Linked DNA regions of Persicobacter psychrovividus. The protein of the gene in region 2 interacts with the protein of the main gene of each other region in a pairwise test. Links are inferred from orthologs where the notes say so. Each region holds a gene or a part of one and is shown on either strand. Other genes may lie near its edges.

Evidence for each region. Proteins that work in one complex are often made in the same cells at the same time.
Region 1: the proteins of AABK40_RS00550 (region 2) and AABK40_RS03775 interact in binary tests that used the Escherichia coli proteins (3 or more experiments, as listed by UniProt). The link is inferred for Persicobacter psychrovividus from one-to-one orthologs.

The regions. Positions count from the first base shown.
Region 1 is NZ_AP025292.1:852,707-857,670, forward strand. What follows is about bases 778-3,694. They hold AABK40_RS03775 (ABC-F family ATP-binding cassette domain-containing protein), read right to left. Parts: upstream 3,248-3,694; coding sequence 1,307-3,247; downstream 778-1,306. Other genes in these bases: AABK40_RS03770 (type IX secretion system plug protein), read right to left, coding at 778-1,195; AABK40_RS03780 (hypothetical protein), read right to left, coding at 3,352-3,675; AABK40_RS03785 (T9SS type A sorting domain-containing protein), read right to left, coding at 3,675-3,694. Outside these bases: more of AABK40_RS03770, read right to left, coding at 1-777; more of AABK40_RS03785, read right to left, coding at 3,695-4,964. UniProt on the Escherichia coli protein: Genetic data indicate it may be involved in ribosome assembly or function.
Region 2 is NZ_AP025292.1:136,786-142,718, forward strand. The notes cover bases 1,071-4,431. They hold AABK40_RS00550 (2-oxoglutarate dehydrogenase E1 component), read right to left. Parts: upstream 4,034-4,431; coding sequence 1,271-4,033; downstream 1,071-1,270. Other genes in these bases: odhB (2-oxoglutarate dehydrogenase complex dihydrolipoyllysine-residue succinyltransferase), read right to left, coding at 1,071-1,211. Outside these bases: more of odhB, read right to left, coding at 1-1,070; AABK40_RS00590 (aspartyl protease family protein), read right to left, coding at 5,444-5,933. UniProt on the Escherichia coli protein: E1 component of the 2-oxoglutarate dehydrogenase (OGDH) complex which catalyzes the decarboxylation of 2-oxoglutarate, the first step in the conversion of 2-oxoglutarate to succinyl-CoA and CO(2).

The DNA.
Region 1 (4,964 bases), 720 kb from region 2 along the record:
CATAATCGTTCTCCGTGTCAAAGAAGCTACCTTCAACATCCCACCATTGATGACCACCGCCTAATACAACATACTGATAGTTGTAAAAACCCTGTTTCAGTAAAGTTGTACAAGTATAGATTCCCGATTGCGGATCTTTCTTCATTCTTAGTTCGGGTTGCAATTCCCAGTTGCTAAATGCCCCGATGACAAAGATCTTCCCCTGATCAAAATTGGGTGCTTCCAGCGAGAAGGTTGTTTTCATATAGTCACTTCCTGCAAGGTCTTGCTCCAAGCCGACATTCTCCAAGAAGAACTGGCCGTTTTGGTCTTTATAGCCCACATAAGGCTCCCCCTGACGACTCCTGTCGGTATTTAACCAGGCATAATTCATATAATCATCTCGACGAATTTTGGCGACATTACGCCCAGTGTAAGAAACAGATCTCAAGTCGATAAATCGGTATTCGTTACCACCAAGAAAATTATTTTCACCATTAAAGAAATTGTATTCCACCTGCCCGAGGTCATGCCTAACATTGGTGGGCTTGAGGTTGAAAATGGCATTGTCCCATCGGTGGTTTTGTCTTAATACCACTTTCAGGTCCGTGAATGCATTGCTTATCGTGTAAGAACCATAATTTATCTGGAAATTGATCTGCTGTTTAATGTCGCGATCCATCACTAAATCTGATCGGCTCAGTTTGGCATCGATGCCTGCAATGTTTCTGTAAACCACAAATCGGGCCGTCAGAATCAAATCCTCAGGGTCACTTTCTTTATAAACCACCACAACGTAATTTCCTGACATTTTCACCCTCGGGATTTGAAGCTGATATTTCACGAAATCCACACGCGTATTTTCCGAGAACTCATAATCATTAATGTTGAACTCATTATAATTATCGAGGTACTCCATATTGGCCAAATTCGAGGGCTTCCAATCGTAATTACAGTGAATAAGCTTTGCGCGATATTCCTGATAATCTTCGGCAAGGTCGTCAAATTCTAAAATCAGCTGTTGGCCGTTAAGAGGCACCACAGGGGCGATCATCATCTGAACGGGGTCAGTAGTTTTGGGAAATAGCTTTACCGCTTTAATATTGCTTTGATAAATGTGATCTCGGTAGAGCATCTTGGTCTTTTTGGCGAAACTGACGGAAGTTGTAAAGACCATCAGCGCAAGACCTAAAATAAAGGGAATTGGGCGTAACATGTTGTTGAATTAAACTTGTAATCTTTGAATATAGTAAGCTTTGGTCAAAAGAAAAAAGCCCAATGAAGGCAAGGAGCGATCATTGGGCTTTTGTGTGGTCAGGAAGTTCTTTTAGAGTTTTTCCTCGAGGTCTGATACGGCCGTGGCATACTGTTCCCATAGCTCGTTGGCTTTGTTCAAATCCGCTTTCACCGTTTCCAGTGCCTGAGTAACTTCCACCACTTTTTGGGCATCATTATATAAAGCGGGATCGCCCAATTGCATTTCTATTTCTTCTTTTTTCTCCTCCAGGTTCATGCATTTCTGCTCCACCTTTTCGAGTTCTTTTTGTGCTTTGCGTAATTCTCGCTGAATATTCTTGCGCTCCGATTGGGAGTACTCCTGTTTTTTACTCACCACCGTTTCCTGAACCGCTTCAGTGGACAAGGAAGCATTATCCGTTTGTTCGGCCTGCTGTTTTTCTACCCAATGGTTGTATTCGGCAAGGGTACCAGGATATTCTTTAATCTGTCCTTCTTCGATGTACCAAATCTTGTTGGCAACCTGTTCGATGAAGTTCCTGTCGTGAGATACAAGCAACAACGAGCCTTCATAATTCTGAAGTGCCTGTGCCAGTACATTCACCGACTGAATGTCGAGGTGGTTGGTAGGCTCATCGAGCAAAAGAAAGTTGGCTTCAGAAATCAGTACTTTCGCCAGCGCAACCCGTGATTTTTCTCCCCCAGAGAGGACTTTAATATTTTTGAAAACATCATCACCATTAAAAAGGAAAGCACCGAGCAGACTTCTGAGTTCCGTTTCTGTTAAGGAAGTTCCCGTTTGCTTGAGCTCTTCAATCAGGTCGTTTTCCAGGGTCAACGACTCCAATTGGTGCTGAGCAAAGAATGACGGTATGGTGTTGTGCCCAAGGCTTGCGGCTCCCTGTTGAATTGGTTCAGTGCCCATTAAAATACGCAACAGGGTCGATTTTCCTTTGCCATTGGCACCCACCAAAGCAATTTTGTCCCCTTTTTCAACGGTTCCCGAAGCCGCCTTCAGAATCTCCAACTCAGGAGAATAGGCCTTGTCCACCTTATCGAAAGTCGCTACAAAACGACCTGAAGGTTGGTTGAAGGTAAAGCGCATATTCACTTTGGCCTTTTCTTCCTGCACCTCATCGACCATTTCCATACGCTCAAGTTCTTTTACCCTTGATTGTACCTGTCGAGCTTTGGTTGCTTTGGAGCGGAATCGTTCAATGAACCGTTCCGTTTCTTTTATTTTTTGTTGCTGATTTTCATAAGCATTACGTTGAATCTCCGTTCGGGCAACCTTTTCCTTTTTATAGAAATCATAATTACCAGGATAGAGGTTCAGCTTTCCTTGGGAAACTTCCACCGTAATATCGGTGCAGTTATTAAGGAATTGCTGATCGTGAGAAACGACAATCACCGCGCCATCATAGGATTTAAGGTAATTTTCCACCCATTGAATGGAAGGTAAATCCAGGTGGTTGGTAGGCTCATCGAGCATCAGTAGGGAAGGTTTTTCCAGGAGTAATTTGGCCAGCATTACCCGCATACGCCATCCCCCCGAAAACTGACTCAATGGCTTGGTCAGTTCAAAAGTTTTGAAGCCAATCCCTTCAAGAATTTCCTCCGCTTTAGATTTCAGGCTGTAACCCCCAAGCGTTTCGAAGCGCTCCTGCATGCTTGCGAGTTGCTCGACCATCTCTTCCTTATAGTCGGTTTCCATCTTCTGAATCAGCGCTTCCATATCTGCCTGTAATTTGAGCGCCTCCTCAAAAGCACTCATGGCGATATTCAAAATACTGTCATCAGACTGAAAGGATAACAAATCCTGATTCAGGTAGCCTAAAGTAGTTTCTTTGCTTTTGGTAATATCACCTTCATCGGGGGTGTATTCTCCAGCAATGATGCGCAAAAGGGTCGATTTTCCTGCGCCGTTGGCACCAATCAGGGCGATTTTATTTTTTGGTTTGATATGTAATGAAGCCTCAAAATAGATCGGGCGACCACTGATGTAATAGGTAAGATTATTTATTGCAAGCATGTATTTCTACTTTAAGATCTGTCTTCCTGAAATGGAATTTACAAATTTAGGACATATTGCCCGATTTTAAAGGTTTTGAACTGTTTTAGCCGAAGATTTCATACCTAAGAATGACTCTTTAGGGGAATCATGCCGACAAAACGTGCTAACCAGGGGTTTTCAGTATTTAGGCTGATACTAACAGGCGGATGTTTTTGGAGGTGATTGAGGAACTCCATGAGTGCTTTGCCCGAACGCCCTTTACCTGTAAAGATCACCCTGAGGTTTGCAGTTCCTGAAATTAGTGGGCTGATGGCATGGGTGGCATAATTGTCCCACTGCAATAAGTCGCTGTTTTCTATCAGGGAACTGGATAAGTACGGGTGGGGCTGAAAACCCACAGGAGGGGATTCCCAACAGTGAAAATGGATGAGCATTTCGTTTTTCATTATTCAATAACGATTTTTTGGGTCCGAATTCCTTGACTGGATTTAAACTGCAGAAGCAAGATTCCCTGTTTTCTGGGGAAAGGTATTTTTTGACTTTCGTTGGCCTGTAACTTAGTTGCTACTCCTATACGCTGCCCGAGCATGTTGAATATGGCCACTTCGGAATTCAGCGAACTTTTTACAGTTAATTGTTGGCCCGCCTTCAGGGGGTTGGGATAAGCAGCCGTAGACCACGAGACGTTGGAAGAAGGTTCCGCATTTTCAAGTAATAAAATGCCACCACTTTTTTGTCCGACAAGTACATGTGGGGAGTTGGGGGTGAAAAAACCAATATTGATATGGTTTTCATCTCCTAATCTGAAACTTTTTGGAGTATCTGAGTCGGTTAGTTGCCAGGTGTTGGTGGTAAAAGTCGGCTCAGTATCCAAATCAGTAATGACCGTCAGCTGTTGTGAAAAGTCTGTTTTGAGCAGGTAGTCACCTTGTGGATCATTGACATAAAACACCGAAGGGTTGGCCTGTGTGTAATTATCTTCGATGGATAGATAGCGATCCGTGATCAGTGAAAAGTCGATGCGGTAATCGGAAATTTCAGGCGCCCACAGTTCCAGTCGACCTTCTTTTCTGGCCATAATAGCAAAAGTTTTTCCTTCTTTGCTGAAAAAATGAATTTGGTCGTGAAACCGAAGCTGCGTAAAGCTGCTCAGGTTATTGCTCATGGGCTGAAATGCGGTAAAACCATTTTCGGTAGCCAGGGCGACATACAGGGTTCTGAACCGTAAATCTGGATTGGCCATGCTTAAAAGAATGTCAGCTTTTCCGTCTTGGTTGAGGTCAAAAGATTGCAACTTTGGAAAGGCACCATCAAGCTGATCGGTATTCAGCATTGTTGTCGGTTTTTGGGTAAGCGATGCCTGCTGATTGTTGCCATTATTTTCAAAATACTGAAGGTCAAAATAACTTTTACCGTCCACCATTTTTCCTTGCCCAGCAACGAGCAGGTCATTTTTTTGATCGTCATTTAAATCAATGGTAATCGCTGAGGCATATGCCCCAACGTCGATCATTTCCCCTTGCAGATAATTGTTGGTTTTAAGTTGATATTCCCCATCGACAAGGTCTAATTTCCAAAGGGTGTTTTTAAAGTCTACGCCGAAGTTATCGTTTTCATTATAGTTCGATCCTACAAGTAGGGAAGGACTCGTGCGGCCTTCAGTAGCCACCGTATAGGCCACAGGGAAATACGGATAGCTCACCTGTTGATAAGGGGCTTCAAAACTCCTGAAAAG
Region 2 (5,933 bases):
CTGATCACGGGCACCACCAGGCCTTTAGGAGCAGAAACAGCAATGGAAATATCGCAGAATTCATTATACACCATCTCATCTCCGTCGATCTGTGCATTTACTGCAGGGAATTCTTGAAGGGCCAGGCAACAGGCTTTGGTGAAGAAAGACATGAAGCCGAGATTGACCTCATATTTCTTCTTGAAAGATTCTTTGTACTTTTTACGAAGATCCATGATCGGCTGCATGTTCACCTCATTGAAGGTGGTCAGCATCGCCGTTTCATTTTTCACCTGTACCAGTCGTTTGGCAATGGTTTTGCGCAAAGGCGTCATGCGCTTGCGTTCCTGCCCGCGGCCTTCGACTTTAAGACTTGGGGAAGGTGCTGATTTTTCCGCACTTTTCTGAGGTGCTTTAGGCGCTGTGGAGGCTTTGGCATTGAGGGCATCTTCTTTGGTGATGCGGCCATCCTTACCAGTTCCATTAACATTTTCAGCCTTAATTCCTTTTTCAGCCAATATTTTTGCAGCAGCAGGAGAGCTGTGACCAGAGGCGTAGCTGTCATTGTTCGCCGCTGGCATTGGGTTTGGTGTTTCGTCCTCTTTTGCTGCTGTCTGTGTCGAGGAAGCGGAGGAGCCTCCTGCGTTTTTAGTGATTTTACACAGTGGCGCACCGATGTTCAGGGTGTCGCCTTCCTCGGCAATGGTTTCAAGTACGCCTGTGGCTTCGGCAGTGAGTTCGAAAGTCGCTTTGTCGGATTCAATTTCGGCAATGACTTCATCCATCTCCACCTGATCGCCCGTGCTTTTCAGCCAGGAGGCAATCACCACCTCAGTGATGGATTCCCCAACGGTAGGAACGTTCATTTCAACAACTTCCCCTTCGCTACTATCGCTACTTTTGTGCTCCTGCTCATTACCGCCATTGTCGTTTTGGCTTTGTGCCTGACTGTCGGTATTTTCTTCTTTGCTGGTATCGGCAGATCCTTCGCCTGCGGCAGATTCGTCGATCTTACATACCAGACCACCGATTTCAAGGGTTTCCCCTTCTTCAGCGACAATGCTCAGCTTTCCGCCTGCTTCGGCGGTAAGTTCAAAAGTGGCTTTGTCGGATTCCATCTCGCAGATGACCTCGTCCATTTCTACCACATCACCGTCACTTTTCAACCATTGTGCAATGGTAACTTCACTGATTGATTCCCCAACATTAGGGACTGTTACTTCAAGGCTCATAATTTCTTATGTTGGAATGTTTTTGGAAAAGAGGCCTGACGCCCCTTTTTTTAGATTGATTATTTTAGGTCGAAAGTGGTTTCGACGATGATTGCTTGATTTTTCGCATGCAACTTGGCGTAACCTGTTGCTGGCGATGTGGAGGTGTTTCTCGAGATACAGCGGATGTTTCTGCTTTCAGGGAAGTTCTCACGGATAAACCACCAGGCACCCATGTTTTTCGGTTCTTCCTGAACCCATACCACTTCGGCTTTTTTGTATTTGTCGAGCAAGTCTTCCACTTGCTTTGTTGGGAATGGGTGAATTTGCTCCACCCTTACCAGTGCGACGTCCTCACGCTTGTCGTTGCGTTGTTTTTCCAGCAGGTCGTAATAAACTTTCCCAGAACAGAACACCACTCGCTTGGTTTTTCTTGGTCCTGCCTTAGGGTCGTCAATTATTTCCTGGAAGGAAGTTTTCTCCGTGAAATCACTGATGGGCGAAACCACCTCAGGGTGTCGCAACAATGATTTCGGTGACATATTCACTAATGGCTTTCTGAAATCCCAGGTAAGCTGGCGACGCATAGCATGGAAGAAGTTCGCTGGCGTGGTGATGTTGGTGATGATCCAGTTTTGGTTGGCAGAAATTTGCAGGAAGCGTTCCAGTCGTGCTGAAGAGTGCTCTGGCCCCTGACCTTCGTAACCGTGAGGCAACAGCATCACGAGGGCACTCATGGAGTTCCATTTTGTTTCTGACGAACAGATAAACTGATCAATCATTACCTGAGCACCATTGGCGAAATCGCCGAATTGTGCTTCCCAGATGGTTAATGCATTAGGGTTGGCAGTGGAGTAACCATACTCAAAACCGAGCACGGCATATTCTGAAAGCAATGAGTTGTAGTTGCTGAAATGCTCCTGCTTTTCGTCGATGTGGTTCAGCGAGTTGTATTTCTCGTTGGTTTCAGAATCGAACAATGCAGCATGGCGGTGCGAGAAGGTTCCACGAATAACGTCCTGACCTGTCAGGCGTACCTTTTTTCCTTCAATCAGCATTGAACCATAAGCCAGTAACTCGCCAGCGGCCCAGTTGAGTTTCTGCTCCTCGAAGAACATATTTTTACGCTCCTTGATCAGCTTTTCGATCTGGCGCAAAACCTTAAACCCTTCTGGTACGGTGGTGAGCGCGGTAGCCACCTGATTGATTTTCAGTTCATCAATCCCTGTAATTGGCGAGTAGTCAAAGTCCTCGCCCTTGGATTTCCGCAAAGCTTGCCATTGTCTTTCGAGCGGTTGCAGCTTATAAGGCAGCGGGCTTTGCTTCACCAGGTTGAGGCGATCCTGCAACAGCTGGCGGAACTGCTTGTCCATTTCCTGCGCTACTTTGGCATCCATTTCCCCGCGCTCCGAAAGGTATTTGGAGTAAACCTCTCTTGGGTTCGGGTGCTTGGCAATTTTTTTGTAAAGCTGTGGCTGGGTGAATTTCGGCTCATCCGACTCATTATGTCCATGGCGACGGTAGCAAACCATGTCGATATAAACATCGCGATTAAATTTCTGACGATACTCAATGGCAATCTCCATGGCATGTACCACCGCTTCAGGGTCATCGCCATTCACGTGCATAACGGGGCAATCCGTTACTTTAGCGATATCGGTACAGTAAATACTTGATCGCGCATCGTGGTAGTTGGTCGTGAAACCAATCTGGTTGTTGATCACAAAATGGATGGTACCACCAGTATTGAAACCGTGCAGTTTGGCCATTTGCGTGATTTCATACATGATGCCCTGCCCTGCAATGGCGGCATCACCATGAATGAGAACGGGAACAATTTTATGGTAATCGTTCTCGTAAAGGTAATCAATTTTTGCACGGGTATTTCCCTGCACTACAGGATTTACCGCCTCCAGGTGTGAAGGGTTTGGCGTCAGGTTCAGCTTTACTTTTTCGCCTGTTCGTGCAACAATATCAGAGGAATAGCCGAGGTGATATTTTACGTCACCGTCTCCCATGGTGGAATCTGAAGGGGTGTTTCCTTCAAATTCGTTGAATATTTGCTCATAGGTTTTACCCATGATATTGGCCAGTACGTTCAGTCGGCCACGGTGAGCCATACCGATAACAAACTCTTCCGCACCTAAAGCAGCACCATGGTGAATCATGGCGTCAAGTGCAGGAATGGTTGTTTCCCCTCCTTCAAGGGAGAAGCGTTTCTGCCCGATATATTTGGTGTGGAGGAAATTCTCGAACACGACCGCCTCATTGAGTTTACCAAGGATATGGCATTTTTGGTCGTAGTCAAAGGATTTGTGGATGGCGTAATCTTCCACTGTATCTTTAAACCACTGTTGAATTTCAGGCTCACGGATGTACATAAACTCAAACCCAATGTGGTGAGAGTAAATGGCTTTCAGTTTGTCGATAATCTGATTAAGCGTACCGTTTTCCAGTCCGATTTCCTTTCCAGCTTCAAAGGTCGTTTCACCGTCGGCATCTGTGAGTCCAAATTCTGTTGGATCCAGATACGCTTTCCAGTAGCGGCGTTCACGTACAGGGTTGGTTTTTGTTTTTAGGTGTGCACGGGTACGGAAGGCATAAATAAGGTTTCGGACGCAAATTTCTTTATATGCGTGAGAATCGGTATTGGTGTCCGCTCCTACTTTCTGCTGAAAGTCAGGGGAAGGGGTTTCTTCGTTTTGGTAATGCGAAGAAAACTCAAATCCTTCAAAAAATTTTTGCCAACTCTCATCCACAGATTGTGGGTTTTGTTGGTACTGAGCATACAGTTCGTCGATGTAGTCACCGTGTGCATTAGCGATGTAGGAGTATTTGTCCATCAGCCTGATTTCTATATGTTTCGGTCATGATTGTAAGACTGTTGTAACAGCCTCTAACCAAATTTAGCTTCATTATTTATCAATCAAAAACCGTGTAAACGGGTAGGCAATTTATGGATTCTGATTCAATGTGGCGGATTTACTCAAGGTTACATTTATAGCGCTTTTTTTTGATGGTATGTGATGTTTTTTAGCGTAAAAATGGCGTTTGGGCATCAAAAGATCGCATAATTATACAAAGGGGGCTTCTGTTGTTATGAATTTTGATGGCGATCGGTAAAGGGGATTTTTTTCTTTTTTGTGATGGCATCCTTAGCTGCGGTACGCCTTGTGTTGGTGGGTTTCTGCTTATCTTTCCAAAGATAATTTAGGGCAGGATGATATTATTTATGAATTTATTGACTTCAGATATTAAAAAAGCATAATTAAGGCTCTTGCAGGCGCTTTTTTTAAATAAAGGGTTTGTAAAAGAAAAAAGGAATACTACCTTTGCAAAGCAATTTTGAAAAGGGGGCTTTCGAGACCCTATTTTTTTCTGTGATTGCAAAACAATTTTGGCTTCGTAGCTCAACTGAATAGAGCACTTGATTACGGCTCAAGAGGTTCCAGGTTTGAATCCTGGCGAGGTCACAAACACTTATTGGCGGTGTATAAAAGCTAATGAACTGGCTTCGTAGCTCAACTGAATAGAGCACTTGATTACGGCTCAAGAGGTTCCAGGTTTGAATCCTGGCGAGGTCACAAACACTTATTAGCGGTGTATAAAAGCTAATGAACCGGCTTCGTAGCTCAACTGAATAGAGCACTTGATTACGGCTCAAGAGGTTCCAGGTTTGAATCCTGGCGAGGTCACAAACACTTATTGGCGGTGTATAAAAGCTAATGAACTGGCTTCGTAGCTCAACTGAATAGAGCACTTGATTACGGCTCAAGAGGTTCCAGGTTTGAATCCTGGCGAGGTCACAAACACTTATTAGCGGTGTATAAAAGCTAATGAACCGGCTTCGTAGCTCAACTGAATAGAGCACTTGATTACGGCTCAAGAGGTTCCAGGTTTGAATCCTGGCGAGGTCACAAACACTTATTAGCGGTGTATAAAAGCTAATGAACCGGCTTCGTAGCTCAACTGAATAGAGCACTTGATTACGGCTCAAGAGGTTCCAGGTTTGAATCCTGGCGAGGTCACAAACACTTATTGGCGGTGTATAAAAGCTAATGAATCGGCTTCGTAGCTCAACTGAATAGAGCACTTGATTACGGCTCAAGAGGTTCCAGGTTTGAATCCTGGCGAGGTCACAAAACTCCTGAAGATGATTCAGGAGTTTTTTTATGCCTCATTTTTTTTATGCAGGGATTTTCAAAATATTGGCGGAAGTAGCCTGTTGTGAATGCCCACTAAATAGACTGAGCCTAAATCAGGTCTTTTAACTGAAATTTGACTTTGGTTCGATGGCCGTCTCTGCGGTACACAATTTTGACTTTCTGCCGTTTTCGCATAGATTTGAATAGCGTGGAGATGTTGCCCATGTTGGCTTCCACGGCTTTAAAATGATTGACCCGCAGCAGTTGGTCGCCCGCCATTAGCCCTGCCTTTTCGGCCGGGGAATTAGTAATGACTTTCTGAATAATGATTTTTGGCTCGTGCTCGTCAATCAGCTGAAGGACGATCCCACTCCTGTTATGCCTGAAGGGATTTTTATGGTATTTGCCTGTTTTCAGATAAACCATTGCTCCAGCGTAATCCAGCCATACCTTATAGCGCTTCAGCACCTCCCCGCCTATCGTGCCGTTTCTGCTGAGTACAAAAGTGCTGTCTTCAAGGTAACTTTCATCAGCAAAATTGGTGACCACCTCTTTGAGTGGCGGCAGTTCCTGATGAAGACTGATATGATCAATGCGG